2 regions of the Arthrobacter sp. FX8 genome follow, and region 2 is predicted to be linked to the other one. Evidence: riboswitches for the same ligand, from Rfam matches in the RefSeq annotation. Region 2 holds a riboswitch; the other holds the start of a gene.

Region 1 (10,353 bases), 400 kb from region 2:
CACCGAGTACAGTGCCAGGCCTTCGACGTCGAGGGCGCCGGCCCACCAGCGTCGGGGCGAATACGGGAGCGGATTGACGTGGTGCGCGTCCACGTCCGCCCTACTTTCCCTGCGGAGAGGCTGCGTGGAGCTGGTCCAGGACGCGGGCCGGCACGTTGGTGGTGATCTCGTGGATGCCCAGCTCCTGGCAAAGTGCCACATCCTCCGGGGAGTCCACGGTCCACACCCGGAAGCGCCGCCCGGAGTCCAGCCATCGGCGGATTGTGGCCGGGCGCTCCCTGACGTAGTCGATGCCGGGGCCGGCCATTCCTACTTCCCGGTCGTCCAGGATCCGTTCACCCTCCAGCTGGGTGGCCTTCATGAGGTTGGCGACGGCGCTCCCCGTAATGAGGCCCAGGCCCAGCCCGCCGCGGATCTCATGGATGGTGAGGTCGTCCACCAGTTGGCAGATGTATTGCGGCGGGACGGACTGGAGCAGGTGGCGGACCGAGTCCGGGCTGAAGCTCATGAAGGTCACGGCCACGTTGTCCACGGTGGAGCTTTGCGGGTCCCAGCCCTCGCTGCGGAGCACCTCCAGCACGCGGTCCTCCAGTTTGAGCTGGTAGGGACTGGGATGCTTGAGCTCGATGGCGAGTTTCACCGGGCGGCCCGCCCCGCGGAGGATGTCCAGCAGCTCCGGGAGGGTCAGCAGCTGTTCCGAACGTGCTCCATACTCTTCGGGAATGCGGACCCCCTTCCAGGATGAGAAGTCCAGCTGGTGCAGCTCACGCAGGGTCCGTTCAGCCACCGGCCCGGTCCCGTCCGACGTCCGGTCCAGGTTGGCGTCATGGAGCAGGACCAGGTGCTGGTCCACGGTGAGGTGGACATCGCACTCCACCCCGTCGGCCCCGTCAGCCAATGCCTGCAGGTAGGCGGCCCGGGTGTGTTCGGCGTATGCGCCGCTGGAACCACGATGGGCAAAGACCAGCGGCCGCTGCGGCACTGACTCGTCAATTGTCATGGACACACGGTAGCCGACCGGCCCCCGCCTTCGGGGCTAGGCTTGGCACATGCAGGTGAACTCTGAGGCAACTACTGGGCCAACCACGCAGGATCCCCCGCCGAGGCCGCACAGCAGGTGCGCCCTGGCACTATGGCGGCAGGCGCCGTCGTAAGCCGCCAGCCCGGTGCCGGCGACGCCGAGAAAGCGGCAGCGCTGCGGAAGATGAAGCTGCTGGCGCTGAGCCTGCTGATCGCCATGGCCGTGATTTTTGTCTTTGCGTTCGCGCTGCAGAAGGACTACCCGTGGCTGCAGTATGTGCGCGCGGCGGCCGAGGGCGGAATGGTGGGCGCGCTGGCCGACTGGTTCGCCGTGACGGCCCTGTTCAAGTACCCCATGGGCATCAAGATTCCCCACACCGCCATCATTCCCCGCCGGAAGGACCAGATCGGGGCCTCGCTGGGCGAGTTCGTGGAGACCAATTTCCTCTCCGAGCAGGTGGTCCAGGAGAAGCTGGCCAGCGTCAACATCGCGCGCCGGGCCGGCGTTTGGCTGGCTGGCCCTGGTGGTGCCGAACGCGTGGCCAAGGAGGGAGCTGCCGTTATCCGCGGCGCCTTCAAGGTTTTGAATGACGACGACGTCCAGGCCGTCATCGAGGGCATGGTGCGCAAGCATCTGCTCACCCCGCCGTGGGGACCTCCCGTGGGCAGGCTGGCGGAGCGCATCTTCCATGACGGGCACCATCACACGCTGGTGGACCTGCTGGTGGACCGCGCGGCGGACTGGGTGGATGACAACCACGAAACCGTCACCCGCCTGGTGTCCGACCGCTCCCCCACGTGGGTTCCGCAGTTCGTGGACGGACTGGTGGGCGACAAGGTCTATATCGAGATCCTGAAGTTCGTCCGTGCCGTCCAGGCTGACCCCCGCCACCAGGTGCGGCAGTCAATCGACAAGTACCTCAACGACCTGGCACAGGACCTGCAGCATGACCCCGCGATGATTGCGCGCGCGGAAGACATCAAGGCGCAGGTCCTGGGCGACCCCGAAGTGCGCGAACTGGCCTCGCGGACCTGGGGAACGGTCAAGAACGCGCTGCTGGGCGCCGTGGATGATCCGGACAGCGAACTCACCATCAAGTTCAAGGCTGCGGTGCGCGATTTTGGGTCACGGCTCGTGGACGACCCCGAACTGGCCGGGAAGGTCAACGCATGGATCGGTGACGCCGCCGGGTACCTGGTCCGCACCTACCGTTCGGACATCGCAGGCGTTATTACGGACACCGTGGCGCGGTGGGATGCCGAGGAAACCTCGCAGAAGATCGAGCTCCAGGTGGGTAAGGACCTGCAGTTCATCCGCATCAACGGCACCGTGGTGGGGTCCCTGGCCGGGCTGGGGATTTTCACGGTGGCGCAGCTGGTCTTTGGGTAGTTTTCCGCTGCTGTAGGTCCCGGGTGGACTTGGCGCTGCGCATCTTCCTTTTCGCTCGGGATATTTGGGGTGCGAAAAGGAATGTGCGTGTCGATAAGGCGTACGACGGCGGCACGGAGGGCTGGAGTGACGCTGGAATTGTTGGAAAGAAGTCGGCCCGCCGTACGGCTGCAGGCTCCTACGCGAAGGACTCCAACCCGACGCCTGCATCCTGAAGTCCTGCCCTGATCCGGGCCGCCATTTCTACGGCGTCAGGGGTCCCGCCGTGAATGCACAGGGAGTCGGGCCGTACCGCAATTACGGATCCGTCCACGGCAACCACTTCGCCTTGCGTGGCCAGGCGGACGGCCCGTTCGACCACCGCATCGACGTCGTACAGGACGGCATCGTCCTCGGAGAGCGGCACCAGGCTGCCGTCGGCGAGGTAGGCACGGTCGGCGAAAGCCTCAACGAACACCGGGTGCCCGGCTTCCTTGGCCTGCTTCAGCAGCTCCGAGCCCGGGAAGCCCAGGAACGGAAGGCCTGGATCGTAGGCGTTGACCGCAGCCACTACGGCGGAGGCCTGCTCGGCGTCATGGATCGTGGTGTCGTACAGCGCTCCATGCGCCTTCACATAGTCCACGGAGGCGCCCACGGCATGCGCAACCCCGTCGAGCGCGCCCAGCTGGTACAGCACGTCCCCGAAGAGCTCGTCGAAGCTCATGCCAAGCATGCGGCGCCCGTAGCCGGCCAGGTCCCGGTAGCCCAGGTGCGCACCGACGGTGACATCAAGTTCGTACGCGGCCCTGCAGCTGTCGAGCATGGTGACGGGATCCCCCGCGTGGAGGCCACAGGCTACGTTGGCGCTGGTTGCCAGCTGGAGCATCGCCGGATCGCCTCCCGCGGTCCAGGAGCCGAATGATTGGCCTACGTCAGCGTTGAGATCCAATGATGTTGCCTTCCAGCGTCAGGTTGTCCGGCCCGGCAGCGGAAGTCAGCTCCCCGGGAATGGTGTCCGGCATCGGCCCGAACGCCTCCCGGGCATTCTTGGCCACCGCACGGCCCATCACGAGGTTACCGGCTCCGCCGACAACGGCCCCTATGCCGAACGGGAGGGCCCGCCCGAACAAGGCAGTCCCTTGGCGCTTGAGCAGGTTCTTGAGGAAGGCATGCTGGATCCTCTTCCGGACGCTGCCGAAACCCGGCACCACCATGGATTTGGACAGCGCGTTGCCCCAGGTGTTGGTGGCGCCGCCGGATGCCTGGCCGCTGAGCGTGCCCAGCAGGGCGGTGCCCTCCTCGCCGAGCATGATGGCCATGACCATGGTGCCGGCCTTTTCCGGGTTGGTCAGACGGATGCCGTGCAGTTCAGCCAGCGATGTTGCGTACAGGGCTGTGGCTTCCAGGAAGCCAACGGTGGCGGCTGCGGAAAGTCCCAGCGACGCCACGGTTCCAACGCCGGGGACGACGGCGGTGGCACCCACCAGGGCTCCCCCTCCGGCAACAGCCCGCAGGTAGTCGCGCTCTGCAATGTCCGCCAGCTGCGCGGCCGTCGCCCGCGGATGCCTCTTCTGGAGCCTGCGGATGTAGCCAACCACCAGGGGCCGCTGGATCTGCACTGCTTTCAGGAGCATGTTGTGGACGCCGGGCTTGGGCTTGCCCTCGGCGTCAAACATTGCGTTGTGGGCGGTTTCCTGTGCGATGCGTACTGCGGGGTTGCTGCGCCGGGCCATGGTCACCTTCATTCAAATCGACCTGCAGCGGCTAGGCTGCCGTGCCTTTCCATCCTATGTGGATAGACACTAAGCATGCTTAACTTCCGGGCCGTGGCTTCGTCCGGCGGGCTGCGGCGGCAGGATGCGGTACCTGCACCTCACCGCCGCCGCTGCAACCCGCCGTCGGACGTTACTTCCCGGCCTGCTGGACCTCGCGCCCCGCCGCCCCGGCGTCCTGGCCACCGCTGCGCGCGGCAGTGGCCTGGTCTGCCTGAAGCTCGGCACGGAAGACCTCGAAGCGGGCCAGGTGGGCGGGACGGCGCCGCAGGATGGCCCAAGCCACGCCCAGGATGACGAACCAGATGGGGGTTACCAGCAGTGCAACGAGAGTGTCGGGCTGGGTGGTCAGGGCCCAAAGGACGAAGGCGAAGAATGCGTACACCACCCACACGGCGGGAATGCCACCGGGCATCTTGAACTTCGACGCCGCATGCAGGTGCGGCCGGCGGCGCCGGAAGGAGATGTAGCTGGCGAGGATGATCGACCAGACGAAGACGAAGCAGACCGCAGACACGGTGGTCACCATTTCAAAGGCCATGCCAACATCCTGGCCGGCATACATGAGTACGACGCCGGACAGCAGCAGGACGCAGGACAGGAACAGCGCGTTGCTGGGCACCTTCCTCGTGGAGAGCCGGCTGAAGATACCGGGGGCGTCGCCTTCCTGGGCCAGGCCGAAGACCATGCGGGACGTGGAGTAGATGCCGGAGTTCGCGGAGGACATCGCCGAAGTCAGGACCACCAGGTTCACCACCGTGGCCGCGGCGCCGAGGCCGGCCAGGGAGAACATCCCGATAAAGGGGCTGTGGCCGGCGGCGAACTGGGTCCACGGGGTGACCGCCATCAGGATGACCAGCGCACCGACATAGAAGAGCAGCACGCGGACGGGGATGGCGTTGATGGCCTTGGGCAGCGTGCGCTCGGGGTTCTTGGCCTCGGCGGCGGTGGTTCCCACCAGTTCGATGCCTACGAAGGCGAAGACTGCGATCTGGAATCCGGCCACGAAGCCCATGAACTCATTGGGGAAGAACCCGCCATGGCTCCACAGGTTGGTGAAGCTTGCGGTGCCCGCGTCGCTCTGGAAACCGGTGAAGATCATGAAGAGTCCCACGATGATCAGGGCTGCGATGGCGACGATCTTGATGAGGGCGAACCAGAACTCGGTCTCGCCGAACGCCTTGACGGTGGCGAGGTTCAGCAGGAGCAGGATGCCCACCGTGGCCAGGCCCGGGATCCAAAGTGGCAGCGCCGGCCAAAGTTCCTTTGAGTACCCTGCGATGGCGATGACGTCGGCGATTCCGGTGATCACCCAGCAGAACCAGTACGTCCAGCCGGTGAAGAATCCGGCCCACGGCCCCAGGAGATCGGCGGCGAAATCACTGAAGGACTTGTAGTTCAGGTTGCTGAGCAGCAGTTCACCCATGGCCCGCATGACGAAGAAAAGCATGAAGCCGATGATCATGTATACGAAGATCACGGATGGGCCGGCCGCGGAGATGGTCTTGCCGGAACCCATGAACAGGCCTGTGCCGATCGCGCCGCCGATGGCGATGAGCTGGATATGCCGGTTGGTGAGCTGCCGCTCCAGGTGGGGAGGCTCGCTGCGGGCTGCCGTGGCAGCGCCCGGGGTGCGGGCTGGTTCGCCGTTGGACGTGGGGGGATGAATCGCCATGAGGAACTCCATCGATAAAGCGGCTTTTGGGTGCCGCAAAAGATTTGGTTCCTCCCCGCTCTGTAGTGGACCTGAGAGTTTCCGCAGCAAAAGCCGCTTGCACCGCCGGTGAGCCAGGGTCATGCCCGGCTGCTTTCCAGAGTTGCCTGTCCGCGGCGGTACGTGGGCCTGAGAGTTTCCTGGGGAGGGTTTGCTCCTACGGCGCCTGCTGGATGTACCCGGCAGGGCTCTCCCGCCGCAGGTCGAAGGCGTATTCAGTTGGAAGCCGCAGGCTTTTTGGGCCACGGCCGGTCATGCAATGGGACAGGCGCCGACTGGTGGGCTGCTCCGGATACGCTGAGCCAGCCACCGGCGGCGCCAATCCCGGGGTTCAGTGTGGTGTCCGTCACGATCGAATGTCAAACCCCTCCCGACACAAGCGGGGAAGAACGGCGTCACGTGCCCCTCGAGCCCCGCACGGAAGCCGCCCGATTTGCCACGGACGGGTCTATCCCGGTACCTTGTGAGCCGAATCACCCACATTTGAATAAGCCTTTCGAGCTGTGACGGGAGAGTCCTCCCGGCGAAACACCGGTCAGGCGCCGTAGGAGCAAATCCTCCCCAGGAATCTCTCAGGCCCCCGTACCGTCACGGCGAGGCGACTCTGGAAAGCAATCAGGCTTCTGCCTGGTTCACCGACGGTGCAAGCGGTCCCCTGCCAACAGCAGGCAACGCGGAATCTCTCAGGTCCAATACAGAGCGGGGAGGAACCCATCCCACGCCGTGCCACCTTCGGCCGGCCAGATCTGGAGTTCCTCATGACGATTCATTCGCATCCAACATCGTTTGTTGACCGCCATATCGGCGCGCGCCGCCAGGCCGACATCGACACCATGCTCAAGGCCATCGGCTACGACAGCCTGGATGGCCTGGTTGACGTGGCCGTCCCCGCGCCCATCCGCCAGGAAACTGCGCTCAAGCTGACCGACGCCCTCAGCGAGGTTGAAGTCCTCACGGAACTGCGGAAGCTTGCCGCCAAGAACAAGACGGCAGTCCAGATGATCGGCCAGGGCTACTACGACACCGTGACTCCGCCGGTGATCCGCCGCAACATCCTGGAATCCCCGGCCTGGTACACCGCCTACACGCCCTACCAGCCGGAGATTTCCCAGGGCCGGCTTGAGGCGCTGCTGAACTTCCAGACCATGGTGCAGGACCTGACGGCGCTCCCGGTAGCCAACGCTTCCTTGCTGGACGAGGCAACGGCGGTGGCCGAGGCCGTGCTGCTGATGCGCCGCGCCAACAAGTCCAAGGCAGCGAAGGACGGCAAGACGGTGCTCGACGCCGACTGCCTCCCCCAGACCATCGCCATCGTGCTGGGGCGGGCGGAGGCGCTCGGCTTCGAGGTGGAGGTCGCCGACCTGTCCAAGGGCCTGCCCGACGGCGACATCAACGGCGTCGTGCTGCAGCAGCCCGGGGTCTCCGGCCGCGTGTGGGACCAGTCCGCCGTGATCGCCGCTGCCAAGGACCGGGGCGCGCTGGTCACCGTGGCTGCGGACCTGCTGGCCCTGACACTGATCACACCTCCGGGCGAGCAGGGCGCGGACATTGCCGTCGGCTCCACCCAGCGTTTTGGCGTGCCGCTGTTCTTTGGGGGGCCGCACGCCGCCTACATGGCCGTCCAAAAGGGAATGGAACGTACCCTCCCGGGCAGGATCGTGGGCGTCTCCAAGGACAACGCCGGCACGCCTGCCTACCGGTTGGCCCTGCAGACCCGCGAGCAGCACATCCGCCGCGAGAAGGCCACGTCCAACATCTGCACCGCCCAGGCGCTGCTGGCCATCGTGTCCTCCTTCTACGCCGTTTACCACGGCCCCGACGGCCTGAAGGCAATCGCAGAGACCGTCCACGACAAGGCCAGGGTCCTGGCAACAGCACTCACGTCACTGGGCCGCGAACTGGTCACGGACTCCTTCTTCGACACCCTCACCGTCCGCGTTCCGGGCAAGGCCGCCAAGGTGATCACCGCCGCTGAAGCCCGCGGCATCAACCTGCGCTTCATCGATCCGGACACGGTGGGCGTCTCCGTTGATGAGACGACGACGGCGGCAACACTTTCCGCCGTCGCCGTCGCCTTTGGCGCCGGTCCGGTGGGTGACGCCCAGGGATTCGAACTGCCCGACACCATTGTGCGCACCTCGGCCTACCTGCAGCACCCGGTCTTCAACACGCACCGGTCTGAAACCCAGCTGCTGCGTTACATCCGCAAGCTCTCGGACCGCGACCTGGCGCTGGACCGCACCATGATCCCGCTGGGTTCATGCACCATGAAGCTGAACGCCACGGCCGAGATGGAAGCCATTTCCTGGCCGGAGTTCGCCTCGATCCACCCGTTCGCCCCGGACTCCCAGACCGAAGGCTGGCGCGAACTCATCGCCGGCCTGGAAGCGGACCTCGCCGAGATCACCGGGTATGACCAGGTGTCCATCCAGCCCAACGCGGGCTCGCAGGGCGAACTCGCCGGGCTGCTCGCGATCCGCGGCTACCACCATTCCCGGGGCGAGCAGCAGCGCAACGTCTGCCTGATCCCGGCCTCGGCGCACGGCACCAACGCCGCCTCCGCCGTGCTCGCGGGCATGAAGGTGGTGGTGGTGGCCACGGCTGCCGACGGCACCATCGACCACGACGACCTGACGGCCAAGATCGAGGCCAACAAGGACGTCCTCTCGGCCATCATGATCACGTACCCGTCCACGCACGGCGTGTACGACTCCGATGTCCGCGAAGTCTGTGACGCTGTGCATGCTGCGGGCGGCCAGGTCTACGTTGACGGCGCCAACCTCAACGCACTTGTAGGGCTGGCCCAGCCGGGCCAGTTCGGCGGGGACGTGTCCCACCTGAACCTGCACAAGACCTTCTGCATCCCGCACGGCGGCGGGGGACCCGGCGTCGGGCCCGTTGCCGCCAAGGCGCACCTGGCACCGTTCATGCCGGGCGATGCGAACAAGGCGGCGCACGAAGCCGGGCACGGTGTGGCGATCTCGGCGTCCCGGTTCGGTTCGGCCGGCGTGCTGCCGATTTCCTGGGCCTACGTGAAGCTGATGGGCGGTGAGGGCCTGACCGAGGCCACCAAGTCCGCGCTGCTGGCGGCCAACTACGTCGCGTCCCGCCTGAACGAATACTTCCCGGTCCTCTACACCGGTGAAGGCGGGCTGGTGGCGCACGAGTGCATCCTGGACCTGCGCGAACTCACGGCGAAGACGGGAGTCACGGCCGAGGACGTGGCCAAGCGGCTGATCGACTTCGGTTTCCACGCCCCCACCCTTTCGTTCCCTGTCGCGGGCACGCTGATGGTGGAGCCCACCGAGTCCGAGGACCTGGCCGAGATCGACCGCTTCATCGAGGCCATGATCACCATTCATGGCGAGATCCAGCAGGTGGCCAGCGGCGACATCACCCTGGAGGCATCCCCGGTGCGCAACGCACCCCACACGGCGGCCGCCGTCGTCAGCTCTGGCTGGGACCGCGCCTACCCGCGGGAGCAGGCCGCATTCCCCGTTGCCTCGCTCCGCCAGGACAAGTATTTCCCGCCCGTCGGCCGGATCGACGGCGCCGCCGGCGACCGGAACCTGGTCTGCTCCTGCCCGCCCCTCGAAGCGTTCGAGGACAGCACAGCCGAATTTGAGAACTGAGGACTTCCAATGACTGAGAACTACACCGCTCTTTTCGAGCAGCACAAGAAGGCCGGGGCCTCGTTCACGGACTTCGGCGGGTGGCAGATGCCGCTCAAGTACGAGTCTGAACTCGCGGAACACCATGCCGTGCGCAGGGCGGCCGGCCTGTTCGACCTCTCCCACATGGGCGAGGTCTGGGTGACCGGCCCCGACGCCGCCGCGTTCCTGGACTACGCCCTTGCCGGCAAACTGTCCGCGGTGGCCGTGGGCAAGGCAAAGTACTCGCTGATCTGCAACGCCGATGGCGGCATCATCGACGACCTCATCACCTACCGCCGGCCATCCCCCGAAGAGGGCGTGGACAGGTACCTGGTGGTGCCCAACGCGGGCAACGCCGCAGTGGTGGCCAAGGAACTGCTGGAACGCGCCGCCACCTTCGACGTCACTGTGGAGGACGCCTCCGCCGACACCTCGCTGATCGCCGTCCAGGGACCGAATTCCGAAGCGATCCTCCTGACGCTGGTCCCGGCCGAACAGCACGCACTGCTCACCGGGCTCAAGTACTACGCCGCCGTCGAGGTGGGCATCGCCGTCAACGGTACGGTCCAGGACCTGCTCGTGGCCCGGACCGGCTACACCGGCGAGGACGGCTTCGAGATCTACGTTCCCAACCTGGACGCCCCCGCACTGTGGGAGGCCCTGCTCCAGGCCGGCGAAGGCTCCGGCCTGGTTCCAGCCGGACTGGCCGCACGCGACTCGCTCCGCCTCGAAGCCGGGATGCCGCTCTACGGCAACGAACTCTCCCGCCACGTCAACGCCTACGCGGCCGGCCTGGGCCCCGTGGTGTCGCTGGCGAAGGAGAGC
Region 2 (10,353 bases):
AGGGGTCCTGGGCAGCGAGCTCTCCCAGTACGGTCCTGCCAATACATTGCTGGGCGTGGAACGCGCTGCGAGGGACGCCGGATATTTCGTCAGCGTCGCCGCGTTGCGGGAGGTCAGCCGGGACGCGATCCTGGACGCCGTCAGGCACTTCCTGGACCAGTCGGTGGACGGCATCGTGGTGATCGTTCCGCACCTTGAGACGCTGGCCGCCCTGGCGGAACTTCCCATCGGGGTCCCGGTGGTGGCCGTTGGACCCGAGGGGAATGACACTGTTGGCGGCGTCAGGGTGGACCAGCGCCGCGGGGCCGAACTCGCCGTGCGGCACCTCATTGGGCAGGGGCACGTCAGGATCGGGCACGTCGCGGGCCCGCAGGACTGGATCGATGCCGTGGCGCGTGCCGACGGCTGGCGGTCCACCCTTGCCTCCGCAGGACTCGAGGCGGACCTGATCATCGAAGGTGACTGGAGCGCCGGCAGCGGCTACGCCATCGGCCGGCGGATCGCGGCCACCCGCCGGGCCACCGCCCTCTTCGTGGGCAACGACCAGATGGCCCTGGGAGTCCTGCGCGCCCTGACCGAGGCCGGCATCAAAGTGCCGCAGGACGTGTCCGTGGTGGGCTTCGACGACCAGCCCGAGGCCGGCTATTTCAGTCCGCCGCTGACGGTGGTCCGGCAGGATTTCGAGGAACTGGGCCGGCGGTGCATGCAGATGATGTTGACGGCGTTCAGCGGCGCGGAAGGACCCCGGACACTTGTCGTGGAGCCGGAACTCGTCCTGCGCAGCAGCACGGCACCGCCCGCCTAAGAACCCGCCTGCCGAATCCGGCCGGAGATCCTGCCGGCAGCTGATTTAATCCGGGGAGACCGGCGCGAAACGTGGCCACAACAATCGCTGCGTAGTTTTCAGTGCATGACGGCTACCCTGCTCATCCGGCTCCGCGACTGGCTGCTGGACACCTTCACCTACGAATCCGAGTCCAGTGCCGCCGGCGCCATGGCCGACGCCACCCGGTGGGGCTGGCTTCCGGCCTTGAGCGGAGTGTCCCTCGGTGCCGACCAGGCCCGGTCCGGGCATGCAGGAACAGCCGGCGGAAGCGGCAGAATGTCTGCTTAGCCACACTATTGCGACGGTAGCGCGATAATGCCCTAAACTGCTGCACTGAGGTGCCTGAAATGGCGCTGCGCAGCAACGAAAGTGAACACGCTATGGCTACCGATTACGATGCTCCACGCAAGCAGGAAGAAGAGTCGCCGGCCGACTCTCTCGAGGCCCTCCAGGCGTCACGGGGCGGCAACGCGCAGACCGCGGTTATCGATGTCGACGAGAACGACACCGCTGAAGGCATCGACCTGCCCGGCGCCGATCTGTCCAATGAGGAACTGACCGTCATTGTGGTTCCCGAGCAGTCCGATGAGTTCACCTGCTCGTCGTGCTTCCTGGTCCGGCACCGCTCCCAGGTTGCCCGTGAAAAGGACGGCCTGAAGTACTGCCGCGACTGCGAAGGCTGAGTGTCTTCCTGATTTTTGCCGGCGCCGGCCACCTCCCCGAGGTGGCCGGCGCTGCTTTGTCCCCGGACGCCGTCGTTATCAAAATGCCCCCTCGTTTCCCGGTCCGGACACTCCTACGCTGGAAGCATCCAATGGTCTTTAGTCGTGGATGGCACTGCTATGAAGAAGTTCCTCACCTGGCTCGCGGCAATCCTGTTGGCTTCCGGGCTGGGAATCGTGGTCCAGGCGCCCGCCTCGGCGGCGCCCTACTGCGGCCTCACATGGGGCTCCCTTGCGAAGACCGGGCAGGATACGGGGACCGCATCGGTCACCAATGTCCGGACCGGGCAGCACTACTGCTTCGACCGGCTGGTGGTGGACCTCAACGGGCCCGCCGTGTCCTACACGGTGCAGTATGTGCCGCGGATTGAGCAGGAAGGCTCCGGGGCCGTCATCCCGGTACGGGGCGGCGCGCGCCTGCATATCAGCATCAAGGCGCCGTCCTACGACCAGAACGGCAACCCCACCTACAACCCGGCGGACAAGGCTGAACTCAGCAACGTGGCCGGCTACCAGACGTTCCGCCAGGTGGTTTCGGCCGGAAGCTTCGAGGGGTACACAAGCCTCGGTCTGGGCGTCCGGGCCCGCCTGCCGTTCCGGGTCTTCACCCTGGCCGGTCCCGGCCCGGGCTCGCGCCTGGTGATCGACGTGGCGCACTACTGGTGAAAACGAAAAAGGTGCCGTGCCCCTGATGGGGGCACGGCACCTTTTCGTTCAGGCAGCGTTGTGGCGGCCTCCAGCGATCTATTCCGGCACTACCAGCGCGGGGGTGTCCCGCTTGAGGGTTTCGCCGCGGAAGAAGCCGGGGTGCGTGCGGGACATGACCAGCATGACGACGGCGCCCAGGGCCAGGATGCCGATGCCCAGGATGAACACCAGGCCCACGCCGAAGACCTCGGAACCACTGCCGAACTCCGGCGCCAGGCTGTCCACGGCGGTCTGGACGAACACCACGAACAGGCCCACGCCGCCCACCACCGGGCATACCAGCCGCAGCAGGAAGTGGCGGGTGCTGTTGAACAGGCTGTGGCGGAAGTACCAGGTGCAGGCCAGCGCGGTGAGGCCGTAGTAGAAGCAGATCATCAGACCCAGGGCCAGGATGGTGTCATTCAGGACGTTTTCGCTGACCACGTGCATCACCGCGTAGAACCCGGCGGACAGGATGCCGGCGGCGATGGTGGCGTAGCCCGGCGTCGCGAACTTCCTGCTGATCCGGCTGAACGGTTCAGGCAGGGCGCCGTAGTGCGCCATGGCCAGCAGGCTTCGGGACGGCGACATGAACGTGGACTGGAGGGAGGCCGCGGAACTGGACAGCACGGCGAGGGACATCAGGATGGCGAAGGGGCCCATGATGGGGGAGGCCAGGGCCGTGAAGATGTTCTCTTGGTTGTCGGCGTTGTTCAGGCCGTTGCCGGTGTCCCCGACGCCGGCGAACATCATGGTGGCGATGCTGACCAGGAGGTAGATGGCCAGGACGATGACGGCGGTCAGGGTGCCGGCCAGTCCGGCCGTCTTCTGGCCGTTCGCTGTTTCCTCGTTGACCGTTAGGCACACATCCCAGCCCCAGTACACGAAGATCGACAGCGAGATGCCGGCGGCAATCTGGCCGAACGTCTCGATCTTCGTGACGTCGAACCAGTCCCAGCTGAACGGGATGGCCGTTTCGGACGTGGACCAGTTGGCGAAGGCCATGGCGACGAACAGGCCCAGGACCAGAAGCTGGAAGCCCACCAGGCCGTACTGCACCACCTTGGTGGTGTGCAGCCCGCGGTAGCTGACCCAAACAGCCAGCGCCACGAACACGAAGCAGGTCAGGACGTTCAACGCTTTGTTGCCGGCCAGGTCTGCCAGTTCCGGTGAGCCGGTGAGCTGGGACAGGAAGAGGTAGAAGAAGTCGACGGCGACGCCGGCCAGGTTGGACAGCACGATGATGTTGGCGGCCAGCAGGCCCCAGCCGCCCATCCAGCCGACCCAGGGGCCGAAGGCCTTGGTCACCCAGGTGAAGGTTGTGCCGCTGTCCGGGGAGTCGGCATTGAGCTCCCGGTAGGCGAGCGAGACCAGGATCATGGGGATGAACCCGATCAGGAAGATGACTGGCAACTGGAGTCCGGCTTCATTGACGGTGGGTCCGAGTGCGCTGGTGAGGGTGTAGGCGGGGGCGATGGTTGAAATGCCCAGGACGACGACGGCGAGGAGCCCGAGCTGCCCGCCCTTGAGGCCTTTGGCGCTGACGCCGTCCGCGGACGGGGCGTGGGCGTGCGGACCGGGTTTGGCCGTACTGGTGCGGATTGTCTCTGTCATGGCACCACTTTCTGGAAGGCTGTGAGACGGAGGTCACTATATGAATGGCGTTCATTTAGTATGGGGGTGCCGGACCTGTGATGCAAGACGCAATATGAATCACATTCGTTTATGACTTCCTTTCCAAATTAGTAAGCTCACTGAGAAATTGCCGAAAGCCCTGCCGCCGCTAGGTGCTCGGCTGGTAGCGTCGGCCGTATTGGACCACTTGAGGAGGACGCATGAAAGCTTCACCGACACTGACCAACAATCTGCAGGCTGTCCTGGCCGACCTGATCGAACTGCACGTCCAGGGCAAGCAGGCGCACTGGAACATCGTGGGCACCAACTTCCGCGACCTGCACCTGCAGCTTGATGAGATCGTCGACGCTGCCCGCCAGTTCGCCGACGACACAGCCGAACGAATGCGCGCCCTGCATGCACTCCCGGACGGCCGCAGCTCCACCGTTGCCGAAACCACCAGCCTGGCCCAGTTCCCTGAGGGGCTGATCAGCACTACGGATGCCATCGAGCGGATCGTTGCCGCCATGGAAGCCGCCGTGGGCACCATGCGCAAAGTCCATGACGAGGTGGACGAGGAGGATCCCACCTCCGCGGACCTCCTGCACGAGTTCATTGCCCGGCTGGAGCAGTTTGCCTGGATGGTGCAGGCTGAAAACATGAAGCCGACCGCCAAGGTCACAGCCGCCGACTCCAAGTAGCCGGCAGCCACCCGCCTGGACCCTTTGGGCGCCTGGTATCGGAATTGATCCGGTACCAGGCGCCCTTTTTGTTTCGCTTGGTCAGGCCGCTTTCGGCACCTTCCGCAGCACGACGGCGGCGAGGACTGCCGCCGTCGCCATCAGTACCAGCCCAATTGCCGCAGTGATGTGCACGCCGGAATCAAACGCTGACGCCGCAGCGTCCCGGACGGTGTCCGATAGGGAAGCGGGCAGCAGGTTTGCTGCTTCCACTGCGCCGGCAAGTGTTTCCCTCGCGCTGTGCAGGGAGGAGCCGGGCAGCATGCCGTCAAGGCCTGCGGGCAGCCGCAGGTTCTGCTGGTAGGACGCCGTCAGGATGGAGCCCAGTACCGCCGTGCCCAGCAGCGACCCCACCTCGTAGCCGGTCTCGGAGATTGCCGCGGCAGCGCCTGACTTCTCCGGCGGCGCGGACCCGAGGATGAGGTCGTTGGAGATGGTTTCGGCCGTACCCACGCCCAGTGCAAGGACCAGCAGGGCTGCCAGCAGCAGCGAGGGGCCGCCGTCGTGATTCCCGAATGCCACCATGGTGTAGCCGGTGGCACTGAACGCCAACCCCGCAGCCACCACGTATCCCGGGCGGACCTTGCGGACCAGCGGCACCACCACCAGGCCGGCCACCACCGTGGCGGCCAGTGCCGGGATCATGGCAACGCCGGCTGCGGACGGCGTCATTCCCTCGAGGAGTTGGAGGTGCTGGGCGAGGAACAGGATGAAGCCGTTGAAGGAGAACAAGGCAAGGATGTTGGCGCTGATGGCCATGCTGAACACCCTGTTCCGGAACAGGGACATGTCCAGCAGGGGTGCGCCAGCCGCTGCTGCCGCTGCACGAACACCGCCCCCATGGCCAGGCCGAAAGCGATGGCGCCCAGACCTGCCGCCCCTGGACCTTCGGTGGCAACTGCCTTGATCCCGTAGACAACGGGCACCATGACCAGCATGGAGAGCAGGATGCTGGGGATGTCCACCTTGCCGGGTGCCGGATCCTTCGATTCCGGGATGAGGGCCGGTCCAAACGCCAGCAGGGGGAGCATGAGGGGGACCGCCACCAGGAAGACGGCACCCCACCAGAAGTGCTCCACCAGCCAGCCGCCGAAGATCGGACCCAGGGCCGCGCCGCCGGAGAATCCGGCGGCCCAGATGGCGACGGCCAGCCTGCGGCGATTGGGCTCGGGGAAAATGTTGCGGATCAGCGACAAGGTGGACGGCATCAGCATGGCGCCGAAGAATCCCAGGGCGGCGCGGCCGGCGATGAGCCATTCCGGCGCGGGCGCAAAAGCCGTCGCAACGGACAGCGCGGCAAAGCCGATGCTGCCAAGGATGAGCAGCCTCCGCCGCCCAATCCGGTCGCCGAGGCTTCCCATTGATACCAGCAGCCCGGCCAGCACCAGGGGGTAGGCGTCAACGATCCACAGCAGCTGCACGCCCGTGGGTTCCAGGGCCCGGGCGATGGCCGGCAGCGCGAACGTCAGTGCGGTGTTGTCCACCGCCACCAGCAGCACGGGAAACATCAGGAGCCCCAGCGCCAGCCAGTCGCGCCACGGAGGACGCACGGAAGTGCTGCTTGCCTGCCCGGTTGCCGAACTCTCGATGGAAGTGGTCATGAGATAACTATACCGTCCGGACGGTATAGTTTAAAAATGCGATGGTTTTCCTCATTCCTGCACGGGGGAGGGCATGATGGAGGGCATGCCCCGAAAGCCTGTTGCCCGTGACGCGGTCCTTGACGCCTTCGAGTCCCTGCTGATTGAAGTGGGTGAGCGGGCGGCCACCCTCGATGCCGTGGCTCGCAAGGCCGGCGTATCCAAAGGCGGCCTCCTCTACCACTTTCCCAACAAGGAAGCCCTGATTGCCGTGTTGCTTGACCGCCTGGAGGGCCTGGCGAGCGAGGATGCCGATGCCATGGCGTCGGCAGCTGAAGGCGCCGCGGCCTACTTCATCCGTTCCTCGGTCTGGGCGGATACCCCTTTGGACCGTGCCATCGTGGCCGCCACCCGGCTTGCAGAGGTGGCCCACGAGGAGACGCGGCGCCGCTTCGCGGCCATCCAGCAGCGCTGGCTGGACGAAATTGCTGCGGATGTGGGACCTGGGCTGGCCAAGGCAGTCCTCTATATGGGGGACGGCCTGTACTTCAACGCCATGCTGTCCGTGGCCCCTGCGCCGGCTGGGGGAGCGGCCGCTGACGTGGAGGAACTCCTGGCCGCGCTGGAACGGCTCCGCAGGTAGCTCCGTCATTTGCCGGGAGGGGTTGCCGCGTAGGACAATAGAAAGTTGTGAGGGCTGTCACCGGCCTTCATGATCCAACAAATGAATAGCCTTTGATCTGCGGCGGGAGAGTTCTGCCGGAAGTACAGGCAGGCGCCGTAGGAGCAAATCCTCCCCAGGAATCTCGCAGGCCCCCGTACCGCCGCGGCGAGGCACCTCTGGAAAGCAGCAGGCAGTCTTATTCTCTTTTGGAGAGGTAGGGACTGTTGTGCTCACCGACGGTGCAAGCGGGTCCTGCCCAGGCAGGGAACGCGGAAACTCTCAGGTCCAATACAGAGCGGGGAGGAACCCGAATAGCTGTGGCGTACCCTTCGCCGCCTGAGTAAATGGAGTTCCTTCGTGTCGGTTACCCCAGCCTCCACCACTTTCGTAGACCGCCATATCGGCGCGCGCCGCCAGGCCGACGTCGACACCATGCTCAAAGCCGTAGGCTACGACTCGGTCGATTCCCTTGTGGACACCGCGGTTCCCAAGGTCATCCGCCAGGACACCGCCCTTCGCCTGCAGGACGCCCTCAGTGAGGTTGAAGTCCTCACGGAACTGCGGAAGCTTGCCGCCAAGAACAAGACGGCGGTGCAGCTGATCGGCCAGGGCTACTACGACACCGTGACTCCACCGGTGATCCGCCGCAACATCCTGGAATCCCCGGCCTGGTACACCGCCTACACGCCCTACCAGCCGGAGATTTCCCAGGGCCGGCTTGAGGCGCTGCTGAACTTCCAGACCATGGTGCAGGACCTTGTGGGCCTGCCCATCGCCAACGCTTCGCTGCTGGATGAAGCAACGGCCGTGGCCGAGGCCGTGCTGCTGATGCGCCGCGCCAACAAGACCAAGCCCGCGGCAGACGGCAAGACCGTCCTGGACATCGACGTGCTGCCGCAGACCATCGCCATCGTGCTGGGGCGTGCGGAGGCGCTCGGCTTCGAGGTGGAGGTCGCCGACCTGTCCAAGGGCCTGCCCGAGGGCGACATCAACGGGATCGTGCTGCAGCAGCCCGGCGCTTCCGGCCGCGTGTGGGACCAGTCCGCGGTGATCTCTGCAGCGAAGGACCGGGGCGCGCTGGTCACCGTGGCTGCGGACCTGCTGGCCCTGACACTGATCACACCTCCGGGCGAGCAGGGCGCGGACATTGCCGTCGGCTCAGCCCAGCGTTTTGGCGTGCCGCTGTTCTTCGGCGGCCCCCATGCCGCCTACATGGCTGTCCGCAAAGGCCTGGAGCGTTCCTTGCCTGGCCGCCTGGTTGGGGTGTCAAAGGACGACGCCGGCACGCCTGCCTACCGGTTGGCCCTGCAGACCCGCGAGCAGCACATCCGCCGCGAGAAGGCCACGTCCAACATCTGCACCGCCCAGGCGCTGCTGGCCATCGTTGCGTCCATGTACGCCGTTTACCACGGCCCCGACGGACTGAAGGCGATTGCCCAAACGGCGCACCGCCACGCCCGTAGCCTGGCGGCCTCGCTTGCGGCCGCCGGCGTCGAGGTGCTGCACACGAGCTTCTTCGACACCCTTACGGTCCGGGTCCCCGGACGGGCTGCTGGCATCATCGCCGACGCCGAGGCGCGGGGCATCAACCTGCGCAGCGTCGACGCCGACACCGTAGGCATCGCCCTCGATGAAACCACGACGGCGGCCATCGTCGCCCAGGTTGCCGACGTCTTTGGCGCCACGGTTGCCGAGGTCCAGGGCGAGGGCCAGGGCTTTGGGCTGGAGGCCGCCGGCGAGCGTTCCTCCGACTACCTGCAGCACCCGGTCTTCAACACGCACCGGTCTGAAACCCAGCTGCTGCGTTACATCCGCAAGCTCTCGGACCGCGACCTGGCGCTGGACCGCACCATGATCCCGCTGGGTTCATGCACGATGAAGCTGAACGCCACGGCCGAGATGGAAGCCATTTCCTGGCCGGAGTTCGCCTCGATCCACCCGTTCGCCCCGGACTCCCAGACCGAAGGCTGGCGCGAACTCATCGCCGGCCTGGAAGCGGACCTGACCACGATCACCGGGTATGACCAGGTGTCCATCCAGCCCAACGCGGGCTCGCAGGGCGAACTCGCCGGGTTGCTCGCGATCCGCGGCTACCACCATTCCCGGGGCGAGCAGCAGCGCAACGTGTGCCTGATCCCGGCCTCGGCGCACGGCACCAACGCCGCCTCCGCCGTGCTCGCGGGCATGAAGGTGGTCGTCGTGGCCACGGCTGCCGACGGCACCATCGACCACGACGACCTGACGGCCAAGATCGAGGCCAACAAGGACGTCCTGTCCTGCATCATGATCACCTACCCCTCCACCCACGGTGTCTACGATGGGGATGTCCGCGAAGTCTGTGACGCTGTGCACGCCGCGGGCGGCCAGGTCTACATCGACGGCGCCAACCTCAACGCCCTGGTAGGGCTGGCCCAGCCGGGCCAGTTCGGCGGGGACGTGTCCCACCTGAACCTGCACAAGACCTTCTGCATCCCGCACGGCGGCGGGGGACCCGGCGTCGGGCCCGTTGCCGCCAAGGCGCACCTGGCACCGTTCATGCCGGGCGACGCGAACAAGGCGGCGCACGAAGCCGGGCACGGTGTGGCGATCTCGGCGTCCCGGTTCGGTTCGGCCGGCGTGCTGCCGATTTCCTGGGCCTACGTGAAGCTGATGGGCGGTGAGGGCCTGACCGAGGCCACCAAGTCCGCGCTGCTGGCGGCCAACTACGTCGCGTCCCGCCTGAACGAATACTTCCCGGTCCTCTACACCGGTGAAGGCGGGCTGGTGGCGCACGAGTGCATCCTGGACCTGCGCGAACTCACGGCGAAGACGGGAGTCACGGCCGAGGACGTGGCCAAGCGGCTGATCGACTTCGGTTTCCACGCCCCCACCCTGTCCTTCCCGGTGGCGGGCACGCTGATGGTGGAGCCCACCGAGTCCGAGGACCTGGCGGAGATCGACCGCTTCATCGAGGCCATGATCAGCATCCGCAAGGAAATCGACCAGGTGGCCAATGGCGACTTTGCCGTGGCGGACTCACCGCTGCGCCGCGCACCGCACACGGCGGCCGCCGTCGTCAGCTCTGACTGGGACCGCGCCTACCCCCGCGAGCAGGCGGCCTTCCCTGCCCACCACAAGCAGGACAAGTACTTCCCGCCCGTGGGCAGGATCGACGGCGCCGCAGGTGACCGGAACCTGATCTGCTCCTGCCCGCCGCTGGAAGACTTCGAAAACTAAGGACCGGCGCCATGACCGAGAAATACACCGCGCTTTACGACGAGCACAAGAAGCTTGGAGCTTCCTTCACGGACTTCGGCGGGTGGCAGATGCCGCTGAAGTACAGCTCGGAGCTTGCTGAACACCACGCCGTCCGCAAGGCTGCCGGCCTGTTCGACCTTTCCCACATGGGCGAGGTCTGGGTGACCGGCCCGGATGCCGCAGCCTTCCTGGACTACGCCCTGGTGGGAAAGATCTCCGCCATGGCCGTGGGCAAGGCCAAGTACTCGCTGATCTGCAACGAGGACGGCGGTATCATCGACGA

What was found. A riboswitch is a leader RNA that binds a small molecule or an ion and turns the genes downstream of it on or off. The one in region 2 is predicted to bind glycine.
Region 1: another riboswitch for glycine. It lies ahead of cycA (D-serine/D-alanine/glycine transporter); the one in region 2 lies ahead of gcvP (aminomethyl-transferring glycine dehydrogenase).

Annotation. Positions count from the first base shown of each region.
Region 1 covers NZ_CP113505.1:4,287,425-4,297,777, reverse strand. Annotated here, with positions in the region: gene OUO20_RS20185 (CoA transferase) at 1-93, opposite strand, end outside; gene OUO20_RS20180 (glycerophosphodiester phosphodiesterase) at 101-1,000, opposite strand; gene OUO20_RS20175 (DUF445 domain-containing protein) at 1,133-2,410, shown strand; gene OUO20_RS20170 (LamB/YcsF family protein) at 2,589-3,338, opposite strand; gene OUO20_RS20165 (hypothetical protein) at 3,322-4,122, opposite strand; gene cycA (D-serine/D-alanine/glycine transporter) at 4,295-5,836, opposite strand; glycine riboswitch at 5,887-5,982, opposite strand; glycine riboswitch at 5,983-6,081, opposite strand; glycine riboswitch at 6,373-6,473, shown strand; gene gcvP (aminomethyl-transferring glycine dehydrogenase) at 6,634-9,507, shown strand; gene gcvT (glycine cleavage system aminomethyltransferase GcvT) at 9,517-10,353, shown strand, end outside.
Region 2 covers NZ_CP113505.1:135,930-146,282, forward strand. Annotated here, with positions in the region: gene OUO20_RS00575 (LacI family DNA-binding transcriptional regulator) at 1-805, shown strand, start outside; gene OUO20_RS00580 (hypothetical protein) at 911-1,114, shown strand; gene OUO20_RS00585 (DUF4193 domain-containing protein) at 1,207-1,509, shown strand; gene OUO20_RS00590 (AMIN-like domain-containing (lipo)protein) at 1,669-2,214, shown strand; gene OUO20_RS00595 (APC family permease) at 2,293-3,849, opposite strand; gene OUO20_RS00600 (Dps family protein) at 4,071-4,550, shown strand; partial or broken gene OUO20_RS00605 (MFS transporter) at 4,632-6,190, opposite strand; gene OUO20_RS00610 (TetR/AcrR family transcriptional regulator) at 6,276-6,812, shown strand; glycine riboswitch at 6,906-7,003, shown strand; glycine riboswitch at 7,030-7,137, shown strand; gene gcvP (aminomethyl-transferring glycine dehydrogenase) at 7,191-10,049, shown strand; partial or broken gene gcvT (glycine cleavage system aminomethyltransferase GcvT) at 10,061-10,353, shown strand, end outside.